One region of the Streptomyces sp. NPDC057302 genome, then DNA from elsewhere that is predicted to be linked to it. Evidence: riboswitches for the same ligand, from Rfam matches in the RefSeq annotation. Region 1 holds a riboswitch; each other region holds the start of a gene.
The links. A riboswitch is a leader RNA that binds a small molecule or an ion and turns the genes downstream of it on or off. The one in region 1 is predicted to bind thiamine pyrophosphate.
Positions count from the first base shown of each region.

Region 1 (4,333 bases):
GGAGCTGTCGTTTCGCATCCCGGTGGAGCTGCGTTACGAAAGCGGTGATCCCTACGCCGTCCGGCTGACCTTCCACCTCCCCGGGGACGCCCCTGTGACCTGGGCTTTCGGGCGGGAGCTGCTGGTCGACGGGGTGGGCGGGGCGTGTGGCGACGGGGATGTGCACATCGCGCCCACCGATCCCGAGCTGCTCGACGAGGCGCTGATCAGGCTTCAGGTCGGTTCGGACCAGGCGCTCTTCCGGGTGGGGATCCCGCCGCTGCTCGCTTTCCTGGACCGTACGGACAAGCTGGTTCCGCTGGGGCAGGAGCGGGCGCTCGCCGACCTGGAGACGCATCTGGACGAGGCGCTGGACCGGATCCTCGCCGAGGAGCAGAGCGCGGGTTGACCTCCGCGAGCCGAAGGGCCAAGCCGACGGCAGATTGCTGCATTTCGTGGCATCCAAGGCTCAGGCCTTGCGGCGCCGGCCTTTTCCGCTACGGCTCTGCTTGGCTGCCGGGGTGGCGCCGCTTCCGGGGTGGGCCGAGCCTCCCGTCCGGACCGCGGCGGCCGCCGGGGTCGAACGGTCGGCCGAGACCACCAGGGCCGCGAGCGCGGTAGTCACCGGTACCGAGGCGACCAGGCCGATCGAGCCGACCAGGGTGCGCACGATCTCCTCGGCCACCAGCTCACTGTTGGCCACCGTGCCCACGCTGCTCTGCGCGATCGAGAAGAGCAGCAGCAGGGGCAGCGCCGCGCCCGCGTAGGCCAGGACGAGGGTGTTGACGACCGAGGCGATGTGATCGCGGCCGATGCGGATGGCCGCGCCGTACAGACCGCGCCAGCCCATCGTGGGGTTGGCCTGGTGCAGTTCCCAGACGGCGGACGTCTGCGTCACCGTCACGTCGTCCAGCACGCCGAGCGAGCCGATGATGACACCGGCGAGCAGCAGGCCGCTCATGTCGATGGACGGATACAGGCCGTGGATCAGGCCCGTGTTGTCGTCCGTGTTGCCCGTCAGCGATGCCCAGCCGATGAAGAGCGAGCCGAGGAGGCCGATGAGGAGCAGCGAGATCAGCGTGCCCAGGACCGCGACCGATGTTCGTGCCGTCAGACCGTGGCACAGGTAGAGCGCGATCAGCATGATGGCGCTGGCCCCGATCACCGCCACGACCAGCGGGTTCGAGCCCTGAAGGATCGCGGGCAGGATGAAGAACGTCAGGACCAGGAAGCTCAACGCCAGGGCGATCAGGGCCATGAGGCCGCGCAGCCGTCCCACCACGACGACGGCGAGCGCGAAGATCCCGGCGAGCAGCGCCATGGGGAACTTCCGGTTCACGTCGGTGACCGAGTACTGCAGCGCCTCGGGGGCCGTGGGCTCGTAGGCGACCACCACCTGCTGGCCCTGGCGCAACTGCCGCGGTGAGTCCGGCTGGACGATCTCGGTGAAGGTGCGGCCCTTGTCGTTGCCGCTGGTCACCTCGATCGTCGCCTTCTTGCAGACGCCCTTCGCACGGGACTGCGCGGACTGTCCCTCGGCGGTGGAGGTGTCGCCGTTCGGCGGGGTCTGCGAGGCGTTCACGTCCTTGCAGGGGAGTTCTCGCACCTTCGTCACGTCGGCCGACTGGGTCTGCCGGTCGAAGCCGACGCCGGTGCGCGCGTGGTCGGGTGCGCCGCCGGGCCAGAACACCGCGAGCCCCACGACGACCGCCGTGGCGAAAGGAATCAGCACGGCGGCGATGACCTTGCGCAGATGCTTGGAGACGGGCGCGGCCGGACCATGGCTGTGGGAGTGGCCATGCGGGTCCGGCGGCACGTTCGGGGCGGGCGGCTGGGACGGCGGCTCAGTGGTGGTCACTGCCCGATCATCGCAAGAACGGAGGGGGCCCTCTGTTCAGCGCGCCCGATAGGACGCTAGCGTGGAGCCACCTTTGCAATCGCGGGAGCTCGGAGCACCGGGCTGAGAGGGCGCTGACCTCCGTACGAAGCGGCACAAATAGTGCACGAGCCGTACGGAATTCGCTGCGTCGACCGCCGAACCTGTTACCGGGTAATGCCGGCGTAGGGAGTAGGTCTCATGACCGCAGCGGACGCACGCACGCCTGCCTCGAAGCAGAACCAGAGCGACGAGGCCGGGAAGTCCATCGGCTGGCACAAGGCGTATGTCGAGGGCTCGCGCCCCGACCTGCGGGTGCCGGTCCGCCAGGTGCACCTCACCAACGGCAAGGCCGTGACCCTGTACGACACTTCGGGTCCTTACACCGACGAGTCCATCGACACCGACGTCCGCAGGGGCCTCGCGCCCCTGCGCGAGAACTGGATCATCGCCCGCGGCGACACCGAGGAGTACACGGGCCGCCCGCCCCGCCCCGAGGACGACGGCATCAAGCACACCTCGCCGCGCGGGGGCCTGAAGAACCTCGACGCGGTCTTCCCCGGCCGCCCGCGCCAGCCGCGCAGGGGGCGCGCGGGCCAGGCGGTGACGCAGCTCGCGTACGCCCGCCGCGGTGAGATCACGCCCGAGATGGAGTTCATCGGGATCCGCGAGAACCTAGACCCCGAGGTCGTGCGCGCGGAGGTCGCCGCGGGCCGCGCGGTGATCCCCGCCAACGTCAACCACCCGGAGATCGAGCCGATGATCATCGGCAAGAAGTTCCTGGTGAAGGTGAACGCCAACATCGGCAACTCCGCGGTCACCTCCTCCATCGAGGAGGAGGTGGACAAGATGACCTGGGCGACCAAGTGGGGCGCCGACACGGTCATGGACCTGTCCACCGGGCGCAACATCCACACCACCCGCGAGTGGGTCCTGCGCAACTCCCCCGTCCCCATCGGGACCGTGCCGCTCTACCAGGCCCTGGAGAAGGTCGACGGCCAGGCCGAGGCGCTGACCTGGGACATCTACAAGGACACGGTCATCGAGCAGGCCGAACAGGGCGTGGACTACATGACGGTCCACGCGGGCGTGCGCCTTCCGTACGTCCCGCTGACCGCCAACCGCAAGACCGGCATCGTCTCGCGCGGTGGCTCGATCATGGCGGCCTGGTGCCTCGCGCACCACAAGGAGAGCTTCCTCTACGAGAACTTCGAGGAGCTCTGCGAGATCCTCGCGTCCTACGACGTGACGTACTCGCTCGGCGACGGACTGCGCCCCGGTTCGATCGCGGACGCCAACGACGAGGCGCAGTTCGCCGAGTTGCGCACCCTCGGGGAACTCAACACGATCGCCAAGCGTCACAACGTACAGACGATGATCGAGGGCCCGGGGCACGTCCCGATGCACAAGATCAAGGAGAACATCGACCTTCAGCAGGAGATCTGCGAGGAGGCGCCGTTCTACACGCTGGGCCCGCTGACCACCGACATCGCGCCCGCGTACGACCACATCACCTCCGGCATCGGCGCCGCGATGATCGGCTGGTGGGGCACGGCGATGCTCTGCTACGTCACGCCCAAGGAGCACCTGGGCCTGCCCAACCGCGACGACGTGAAGACCGGCGTCATCACGTACAAGATCGCGGCCCACGCGGCGGACCTCGCCAAGGGGCACCCGGGCGCGCAGGACTGGGACGACGCGCTCTCGGACGCGCGCTTCGAGTTCCGCTGGGAGGACCAGTTCAACCTGGCCCTCGACCCCGTCACGGCTCGCGAGTTCCACGACGAGACGCTGCCCGCGGAGCCCGCGAAGACGGCGCACTTCTGCTCGATGTGCGGGCCGAAGTTCTGCAGCATGAAGATCTCGCACGACATCCGGCGTGAGCACGGCGGCACGCAGGACGAGATCGCGGCGGGCATGGACCAGAAGTCCAAGGAGTTCGCGGCAGCCGGAAACCGCGTGTACCTGCCGATCGCCGACTGACCGGCGCGGTGCGTGGCGCTTCGGGCGGGCTCCTACTGGTGCCCGCCCGAGGCGCCCTCGCGTCCTACTCCGGCTTGTGGTCGGGACCGCCGAAGTCCGGGCTCGAGAAGTCCGGGCTCGAGAAGCTCGGGCGCGGACCCGCCGCCGGGCCGCCGTCCGGGCTGCTGAATCCGGGCCTGTGGTAGCCGAGTTGAGGCATCCGGCTGCTGGGATCCGCCGACGGCGTACGGGCCGCGTGCGCCGCCGTACCCGGATCCGCCAGGGCCTCCCGCAGGAACGGCAGGAGGCCGCGCTCCAGGAGCGCCTCGCCCCAGGCTTCCCTGGCGCGGGCCACTTCCTCGTTCTGTTCGCCGTGCGAACCGGCCAGGAGCGAGGTGGAGCCGTTGCGCAGGGCGGTCAGGAGCAGGCCGATCGCGGCGATCAGGATGCCCCCTGCGGTGAGCGCGCCGAACAGCCATCCCGCGGTGAGCAGGGTGTCCGCGAAGGCGGGCTCGG
Region 1 is NZ_JBHUZJ010000128.1:2,358-6,690, reverse strand. Features, by position in the region: gene ACFUPX_RS42195 (SsgA family sporulation/cell division regulator) at 1-388, shown strand, start outside; gene ACFUPX_RS42190 (YibE/F family protein) at 449-1,837, opposite strand; TPP riboswitch at 1,909-2,064, shown strand; gene thiC (phosphomethylpyrimidine synthase ThiC) at 2,057-3,838, shown strand; gene ACFUPX_RS42180 (hypothetical protein) at 3,903-4,333, opposite strand, start outside.

Region 2 (4,333 bases), on a different contig from region 1:
GCCGATGTGCAGGGTGTCGGCCGCGCGCAGGGCCCCGGTCAGGTACGCCTTCGCGGCACTGACGGTGGTGTGCCAGTCGTCGTGCTGCGGGCGCAGGGCGGCGATCGCGGCGGAGAGGGTGCAGCCGGTGCCATGGGTGTTGCGTGTGTTGACGCGAGGTGCCGACAGCTCGCGGACGCCCGCGGCACCGGTGCCTGTGGCGTGCGTGGCGTCGACGAGGATGTCCACGGATTCCGCGTCGTGGGTGTGGTGGCCGCCCTTGAGGAGGACGCGCCTGGCCCCGGTTGTGAGGAGTGCGTGGGCCTGCTCGATGGCTTCTGCGCGGTTCTTTGCGGCGGCGGTGCCCAGGAGGTCGCCGGCCTCGGGGAGATTGGGGGTGATGAGGTCGGCGAGAGGCAGGAGACGGTCGCGTAGCACGGTCACCGCATCGGCCTCCAGGAGGCGGTGGCCGCTGGTCGAGACCATGACGGGGTCCAGGACGACGTATCGGGGGCGGTGTCGCTCCAGGGCTTCCGCGACCGCTGCGGCGATGCCGGCGTCGGCCAGCATCCCGATCTTGACGGCGTCCACCGGGACGTCGGCGAACAGCGTGTCGAGCTGCTCGATGACGAACGCCGGGGGGATGGCGTGGATGCCGGTGACGCCCAGAGTGTTCTGTGCGGTCAGGGCGGTCAGAACTGCTGTTCCGTAGGCGCCGTTGGCGGAGAACGCCTTCAGGTCGGCTTGTATCCCGGCGCCGCCGGAGGGGTCGCTGGCGGCGATGGTGAGGGCGATGGGCGGGCTGGTCACGCGGGGATCTCCTGTCGCAGGGTCAGAGTGCGAACGAGGGACTGGGCTGCGGCCTCGGGGTCGGGCTGCCCGCAGACCGCGCTGACGACGGCGATCCCGGCCACGCCGCTTCCCATGACCGCGGCGGCCTCGGACACGCCGATCCCGCCGATGGCCACGCAGGGCAGTGGGCTCTGCCGGACGATCCGGGCCAGGCCGCCCAGACCGAGCGGGGTGTCCGCGTCCGGCTTGGTGGACTGCGGGAACACCGGACCGACACCGAGGTGGTCGACGGTGTCCGGCACGTGCGCCAGCTGCTCGGGACGGCTGATGGACAGGCCGATGTACGCATGGGGACCGAGCCGGCGCCGGGCGCTCTCGGGGGAGACGTCCCGCTGCCCGAGGTGGACGCCGTCCGCGTCCAACCAGGCCGCCACGTCCAGACGATCGTTGACGATCAAGGGGACGCCCGTGCAGGCGAGTTCGGTCTGGATCGCCCGGCCGAGCGAGAACAGCGTGCGGTCGTCCGCGTCCGGATCGCGCAACTGGACGGCGGTCACGCCGCCCTTGACGGCCGCCGCGACGGTGGCGGCGACACCGCGGTGGCCGCAGAGTCTGGTGTCGGTCACGAGATAAAGGGACAGATCGAGAGGAGGTCGCACGGGTTACTCCTTGGGGTCTCCCGGCCGGGAAAGGTGTGGCAAACACATCGGGAGGTACGGGGAAGGACGGCCCTGACGTACAGGGACCTTGAGTTGTTCACAGGGACGAGCTGGGGGGGACAGGGCAGCAGGAACCGGTGTCGGGGGCGCAGTCGCAGGGCGGGCGGGAACTGTGCAGCGGGTGGCATCCAGGCCACCGCTTATGCAGGACCCCGCAGCACGCGCATGCTCAGCGCAGGTGGAGAGCCTCGGCGAGCCGCTCAGGACTGAGCTCGTACAGCGCGTCGATCAGGGCGACCGCGAACGTGCCGGGCGCCGCGGAGCGGGTGGCGGCGTCCTCCGCGGCCACGGTGAGCAGGCCGGTCGCGGCAGCGGCGGCAAGCAGCGCGTCGCCGGTGACGGCCGTGCAGGCGGCCACCAGGGCGCCCAGTGAGCAGCCCGTTCCCGTCACCAGAGCCAGCAGCGGGTGCCCATTGGCCAGGCGCACCACTCGCGCCCCGTCCGTGAGAACGTCCACCGGACCGCTCACCGCGACCGCGCAGCCATAGCGCCGGGCCAGCGCGCCCGCCGCGGCCAGCGCCGCCTCGGGGACGTCCGTGCTGTCCACGCCGCGCCCGCCTGTGCCGCCGTCCAGCGCCAGGATCTCGGAAGCATTGCCGCGAACGACCGCCGGGGGTGCGCTCTCGAGCAGTTCGTGGGCGAGTTCGGTGCGCCAGGGCAGCGGGCCGACCGCCACCGGGTCGAGCACCCACGGCCGCCCGGCTCCGGCCGCTTCTGTGACCGCGACACGCATCGCCGCCGCCGTCACGGACGTCACCGTTCCCAGGTTGACCAGAACACCCCCGGCCACCCGGGCCAGCGCCCCGGCCTCCTCCGCGCTGTGCACCATCGCGGGGGCAGCCCCCGCCGCGAGCAGCACGTTCGCGGTGAACTGCGACACCACGACGTTGGTCAGACAGTGCACAAGGGGTGCGGAGGTTCGCAGGGACGCGATCACATCCGCCACGGCGTCACGGGACACGGCAGTGCCGTGCTGGGCAGGTACGGAGGCAGTCTCCATCGTCAACACCCTTCCTACGCCGGCATTACCCGGTCCAGGTTCATGCGGTCGGCGGAAAGGGGATCAAGTCCCGTCCGCCCTCTCAGCCCGGCTACTCCCGAGCTCCCGCGGTGGTCGCTACGCAATGTACCTCCTTCAGGAACAGGAGTTCGCACTCGGGTACCTCACGAAACGACGTGGATCACGCGCGGCAAAGGGGCCTGCGCAGCCAGCGCCGCTGTGGTGCAGGGCGCGCAGAAGCGATCAAGGTCCGATTTCCGCCGGGAACAGCAGCTCCCCTTAACCAGAATCGGCTGCATGAAGGACACAGACGACACGTTGCTCAGCTACTTCGACACTGCGGCGGGAGGTTTCAGTGAACGGCTACGGTCGGTGCCGGATACGTGCTGGGAGAAAGCCACGCCGTGCACCGAGTGGAACGTGCGTCAACTGGTCAACCACATGATCCAGGGAAGCCGCATTTACACCTCGCTACTGCGTGGCGGCAGCAGTGTGGAGTTCCTGGCGAACCTGGACCACGAGACGTTCACAGGCGATCTGGTGACCACCTACCGGGACGCGGCTGCCGAGTGCCGGGCTGCGTTCCATGCCGTGGGCGCGCTCGACCGCATCGTCGACTACCCGTTCGGTCCTGTTCCTGGTCGACAGCTACTTGGCCTGTACGTCGTTGACGCGATCACCCACACGTGGGATCTCGCCCGTGCGGTACAGCTCGACGAGCGACTGGACGCGCGCACGGTGCACTGGATCCTCGACAACTTCCAGTGGATCTATCACGGCGTGAGTGAAAGCCCGATCACGGACAGCAGCACCTACTACGGACCGCCGACCAAGGCGCCCACGTCGGCCACCTCCGAGCAGGTGCATCTTCTTCACACCATGGGACGCAGGTTGTAGACCCGGCAGCACACGGAATCGTGAGAGTCCAGAAGGGCAAAGTGCGGTCGCGCAGCTCCCATCGGGCGGTAGCGGCTTCCACCGTGGTCTGCGCGGCGTGGGTGATCGATCCGCTCGTGTCGAAACGGAGCTCTGGGTGTCCGGCGTGCAGCTGGTGCGTGTCATGCAACGGCTCGGCGCCGGATTCACTGCCATGTATGGGGGCAGGGGAAGTGGGACACGACATCGCCCAAGCGAGGAGCCGGCATGACCACGTTCGTCATCACTGTCCCTGGCACTTTTCTCAGCGACATCAATGACTCGGCATGCGTTGCTCTCGAGCGGGAGCTGGCTTCTCGGCACACTGACGTGAGCGAGAGTGAAGGCGTCGACCTGTTGACGTTGAACGAAGGCGGTACCTTCTCGGTCCGCCTCGAAGTGGATGCTGCAGACCGCTACGAGGCTGAACTGCAGGCCGCGAGGCTTGTCGCGGCCGCGTTGAAGGAGGCGGGCATCAACGAAGCTGATGCTCCACTCGGCCCACCGGCGGTCACCGGTATTGACAGTGAGCTGTAGTCAAGCTGGGCTGCGTACCGCGGTCCACCGGGCGTTCGGCGAGGTCGGGGGATAGGCCTGGGATTCGGCGAATCGGTCCGGGCCCTGCGCGCACTTCACGGCATCTGAGGTACCCGGAATCGTCGCCGGTACTCGTTGGGCGTCGTGTTCAGACGGCGTCGGAACGCCCGCACCAGCGTGTCCACGGTGCCGAAACCGCAGGCAGAAGCGATCCGTTCGAGCGTGGCGTCGGAGGACTCCAGTTCGTGGCGTGCCTTCTCCACGCGCACCGATTCGATGTACGCGTGCGGGGTAACGCCCAGTTCGGTCTTGAACAGGCGCGTCAGGTGTCGGTCGCTGACATGCGCGTACTCGGCGAGTTCAGCCACGGTCAACGGTTCGGCGATGCGGC
Region 2 is NZ_JBHUZJ010000019.1:73,657-77,989, reverse strand. Features, by position in the region: gene thiD (bifunctional hydroxymethylpyrimidine kinase/phosphomethylpyrimidine kinase) at 1-789, opposite strand, end outside; gene thiE (thiamine phosphate synthase) at 786-1,397, opposite strand; gene thiM (hydroxyethylthiazole kinase) at 1,660-2,490, opposite strand; TPP riboswitch at 2,484-2,609, opposite strand; gene ACFUPX_RS16585 (TIGR03086 family metal-binding protein) at 2,788-3,387, shown strand; gene ACFUPX_RS16580 (hypothetical protein) at 3,634-3,942, shown strand; gene ACFUPX_RS16575 (GlxA family transcriptional regulator) at 4,038-4,333, opposite strand, start outside.
Region 2: another riboswitch for thiamine pyrophosphate. It lies ahead of thiM (hydroxyethylthiazole kinase); the one in region 1 lies ahead of thiC (phosphomethylpyrimidine synthase ThiC).

Region 3 (4,333 bases), on a different contig from region 1:
TCACCGCGGAGACCCCCAGCGGCAGCATCAGCAGCGCGTCGAACCCGCGCACGAGCCGCCCGGCCTTGCGGGTGAGCGCCGCCGCGGCGAGCCCGCCGATCACCAGGGCGATGGCGGTGGCGGCGAGCGCGTACTGGAGCGAGTTCCAGACCGCCTCGATCGGCGGGACGAGGAACGCCCCGCCCTCCGCCGATGTCAGTTCCTTGTAGTAGGTGAAGCCATAGCCGCCGGGACCGCTCAGCGACCGCTCGATCAGCACGCCGAGCGGCAGCACGATCAGCACGGCGATGGTGGCCATGACCCCGGCGAGCAGCGCCCACTGCCCCGCCCCACGCGGCCGCCGCGCGACCGTGGAGGCGTCGACCAGCTTCAGCGCGGTCTCGCGCCGGCGCACGGTCCACGCGTGCACGGCGAGGATCACGCCGACCGCCGCGAACTGCACGATGGTCAGGACGGCCGCCGTCGACAAGTCGAGGAGCTGGGCGGTCTGCCGGTAGATCTCGACCTCCAGGGTCGAGTACGCGGGCCCGCCGAGGATCTGCACGACACCGAACGAGGTGAACGTGAACAGGAAGACCATCAGAGCCGCCGCGGCGACCGCGGGCCCGAGCGCGGGCAGCGTCACCGTCCGCCAGGCGGTCCACCGCGAGGCGCCGAGCATCCGCGCGGCCTCCTCCTGACGCGGGTCGAGCTGCGCCCAGAGCCCGCCGACGGTCCGTACGACGACGGCGTAATTGAAGAAGACGTGCGCGAGCAGAATCGCCCACACGGTCGTGTCGAGCCGCACGCCCCACATCTCGTCGAGGAACCCACCCCGCCCGAGCAGCGCGAGGAACGCGGTCCCGACGACGACGGTCGGCAGCACGAACGGCACCGTGACGACCGCCCGGAGCAGCTGCTTGCCCCTGAACTCGAAGCGCGCGAAGACGTACGCGCCGGGGAGCGCGATGAGCAGCGTGAGCGCGGTCGACGCGAGCGCCTGCCAGGTGGTGAACCAGAGCACGTGCCGGACATCGGACTGCGCGAGGACATCGACAACGCGCCCGAACTGCCACTCCCCGCCCACCTTCAGACCGCGCGCGACGATCGCGGCGACCGGATAGGCGAAGAAGACCGCGAAGAACGCGACGGGCACGGCCATCAGACCGAGCCGCGCCGCACTCCCGCGCGCGAGCCCCTTACGGGCCCTGCTTACTTCAGTACGAGCGAGGTCCACGACTTGACCCACTGCTCGCGGTTGTCGGCGATCTTCTTCGGGTCCAGGGTCTCCGGCTTGTCGATCGTCGCACCGTGCTCGACGAACAGCTCGGGCAGCTCGGCCTTCTCCCGCACCGGGTTCACGAACATGTTGAGCGGCATGTCGTTCTGGAACTCGGAGCTGATCAGGAAGTCGAGCAGCGCCTTGCCGCCCTTCTCGTTCTTGGCGTTGCCGAGCAGACCCGCGTACTCGACCTGCCGGAAGCAGGTGCCGGTCGCGACGCCGGTCGGCGCCTCCTTGGGCTGCGGCTTGGCGTAGAGCACCTCGACGGGCGGGGACGAGGCGTAGGAGACGACGAGCGGCCGGTCGCCCTTGGCCTTCTTCCCCCCGGCGGACCCGGAGAACTCCTCGTCGTAGGCCTGCTCCCAGCCGTCGACGACCTTGACGCCGTTGGCCTTGAGCTTCTTCCAGTAGCCCTGCCAGCCGTCGTCCCCGTACTCGGCGGCGGTGCCGAGGAGGAATCCGAGGCCGGGCGACGAGGTCGAGGCGTTCTCGGTGACAAGGAGGTCCTTGTAGGCGGGCTTGGTCAGATCCGCGAAGGACGTCGGCGGCGCCAGCTTCTTGTCCTTGAAGTACTTCTTGTCGTAGTTCACGCAGATGTCGCCGCTGTCGACGGGCGTGACGCGATGCTTGCCCTGATCGGCGCGGAACTGCGGAAGGACCTGCCCCGACCCCTTGGCCTCGTACGACTGGAAGAGGTCGTTGTCGAGCGCGCGCGAGAGAAGCGTGTTGTCGACACCGAAGAAGACGTCCCCTTGCGGGTTGTCCTTCGACAGGATCGCCTTGTTCACGGCAGCGCCGGCGTCCCCGTCCTTGAGGACGTTGACCTTGTAACCGGAACTCTTCTCGAACGCCTCCAGTACATCCTTGGAGACGCTGAAGGAGTCGTGGCTGACAAGCGTGACGCTCTTGGAGTCGGCCTTGTCGCCACTGTCCGACGAGCCGCACGCGGATAGCGCGACGAGCGAGAGGCCGACCGCGACAGCGGTGAAGGTGACCTTCTTGGTGGTGCTCACTGAGTTCAACTGAGTTCATTCCTCCTGGAGTGACCAGGAAGAGACGCGGCCCTGCCCACAGCCCTGAAGGGGCCGCGGGCAGGGCGCAACAGCTTGAGTGATGTCCGAACTTCCTACCTGGAATGACCCGGGCAAGGTTCAGAGGGTCTGCGGCCATCCTGTCCTTGGTGCCGCACTCTCAGCGCTGTGGCGCTCCCCTGTCGGAATATGAAGATGTGTTCCGGCCAGACTAACGCTCCGACGCGGCGAGCTGACCGCACGCCCCGTCGATCTCCTGACCACGGGTGTCACGAACAGTGACGGGCACCCCATGGGCGGCAATGGCATCCACGAAGGCCTTTTCGTCTTCCGGCCGCGACGCCGTCCACTTCGAGCCCGGCGTCGGGTTCAGCGGGATCAGGTTCACGTGCACGGGCTTGTTCTTGAGCAGCCGCCCGAGCCGGTCACCGCGCCACGCGTGGTCGTTGATGTCCCGGATCAACGCGTACTCGATCGACAGCCGACGCCCCGACTTGGCGGCGTACTCCCATCCCGCGTCAAGGACCTCACGCACGTTCCACCGCGTATTGACGGGTACGAGGGTGTCGCGGAGCTCGTCGTCGGGCGCGTGCAGCGAGATGGCGAGGCGGCACTTGAAGCCCTCGTCGGCGAACCGGTGGATGGCGGGCACCAGGCCGACGGTCGACACGGTGATGCCACGCTGCGAGAGCCCCACACCATCGGGCTCGGGGTCGGTGAGCCTGCGGATGGCCCCGGTGACCCGGTTGTAGTTGGCGAGCGGCTCGCCCATCCCCATGAACACGATGTTGGAGAGCCGTGCGGGCCCACCCGGGATCTCCCCGTCCCGCAGCGCCCGCATCCCGTCCACGATCTGGTGCACGATCTCGGCGGTCGTCAGGTTCCGGTCGAGACCGGCCTGCCCGGTCGCACAGAACGGGCAGTTCATCCCGCACCCGGCCTGCGACGAGATGCACATCGTCACGCGGTCGGGATAGCGCATGAGCACGGACTCGACGAGCGTCCCGTCAAACAGACGCCACAACGTCTTGCGGGTGGTGTCGTCGTCACAGCTGATGTGCCGCACCACGGACATCAACTCAGGCAGCAACGCCTCTTGCAGCTTCTGGCGCGAACCGGCGGGAATGTCGGTCCACTGCTCCGGGTCGTGCGCGTACCGCGCGAAGTAGTGCTGCGAGAGCTGCTTGGCGCGAAACGGTTTCTCGCCGACAGCGGCGACGGCTTCCTTGCGCTCGGCGGGCGTGAGGTCGGCGAGATGCCGCGGCGGCTTCTTGGCTCCGCGGGGCGCGACGAAGGTGAGTTCTCCGGGTACAGGCATGGTCCATCCAGTGTCGCAGACGACGGGAACCCGGCCAGGCCACGGCCCCTCGTAGCGCCATCTGTGCGCGGTGGCGGCACCTGTACGCGCAAGAGCGCCGCCCGGCGGCGGTTCCTGGCGGTAACCGGGGGCATACGCGAGCAATGACCTCTTGCTGTGTCGCATCGGTTCAACTGGCGGAGAAGTGGCAAGGCCCCCCGTGGTTCAAATGGGTCTTCCTCGGTGTGTGGGTGCTCTGCGCGGTGTTCATCCTCGTCAGGCTGCGCAAGAACGGGTGGAAGATTCCCCGGCGGCGCTGAGAGACGGAGCGACACGGAGAGGGGCCCGCCGTCCATGGACAGCGGGCCCCTCACGTACAGACGGGCGCAGGTCAGCCGGACCCTACGAAGATCACCAGCAGCAGCCAGACCACCGGAGCCGTCGGCAGCAGCGAGTCGAGGCGGTCCATGATGCCGCCGTGGCCGGGGAGCAGCGTGCCCATGTCCTTGATGCCGAGGTCCCGCTTGATCATCGATTCGCCGAGGTCACCGAGTGTCGCGCTCGCGGCGACGGCGAGGCCGATCAAGAGGCCCTGCCACCACGTGCCGCCGTCGATCAGGAACTCCATGCACAGCGCACCGCCGGCCATCGCGAACGTCACCGCGCCGACCAGGCCCTCGCGGGTCTTGCCGGGGCTGATGCGCGGGGCCAGCTTGTGCTTGCCGAAGCGCCAGCCGATCGCGT
Region 3 is NZ_JBHUZJ010000005.1:219,613-223,945, reverse strand. Features, by position in the region: gene ACFUPX_RS06590 (ABC transporter permease) at 1-1,141, opposite strand, end outside; gene ACFUPX_RS06585 (thiamine ABC transporter substrate binding subunit) at 1,192-2,274, opposite strand; TPP riboswitch at 2,367-2,483, opposite strand; gene rlmN (23S rRNA (adenine(2503)-C(2))-methyltransferase RlmN) at 2,504-3,610, opposite strand; gene ACFUPX_RS06575 (phosphatidate cytidylyltransferase) at 3,981-4,333, opposite strand, start outside.
Region 3: another riboswitch for thiamine pyrophosphate. It lies ahead of ACFUPX_RS06585 (thiamine ABC transporter substrate binding subunit); the one in region 1 lies ahead of thiC (phosphomethylpyrimidine synthase ThiC).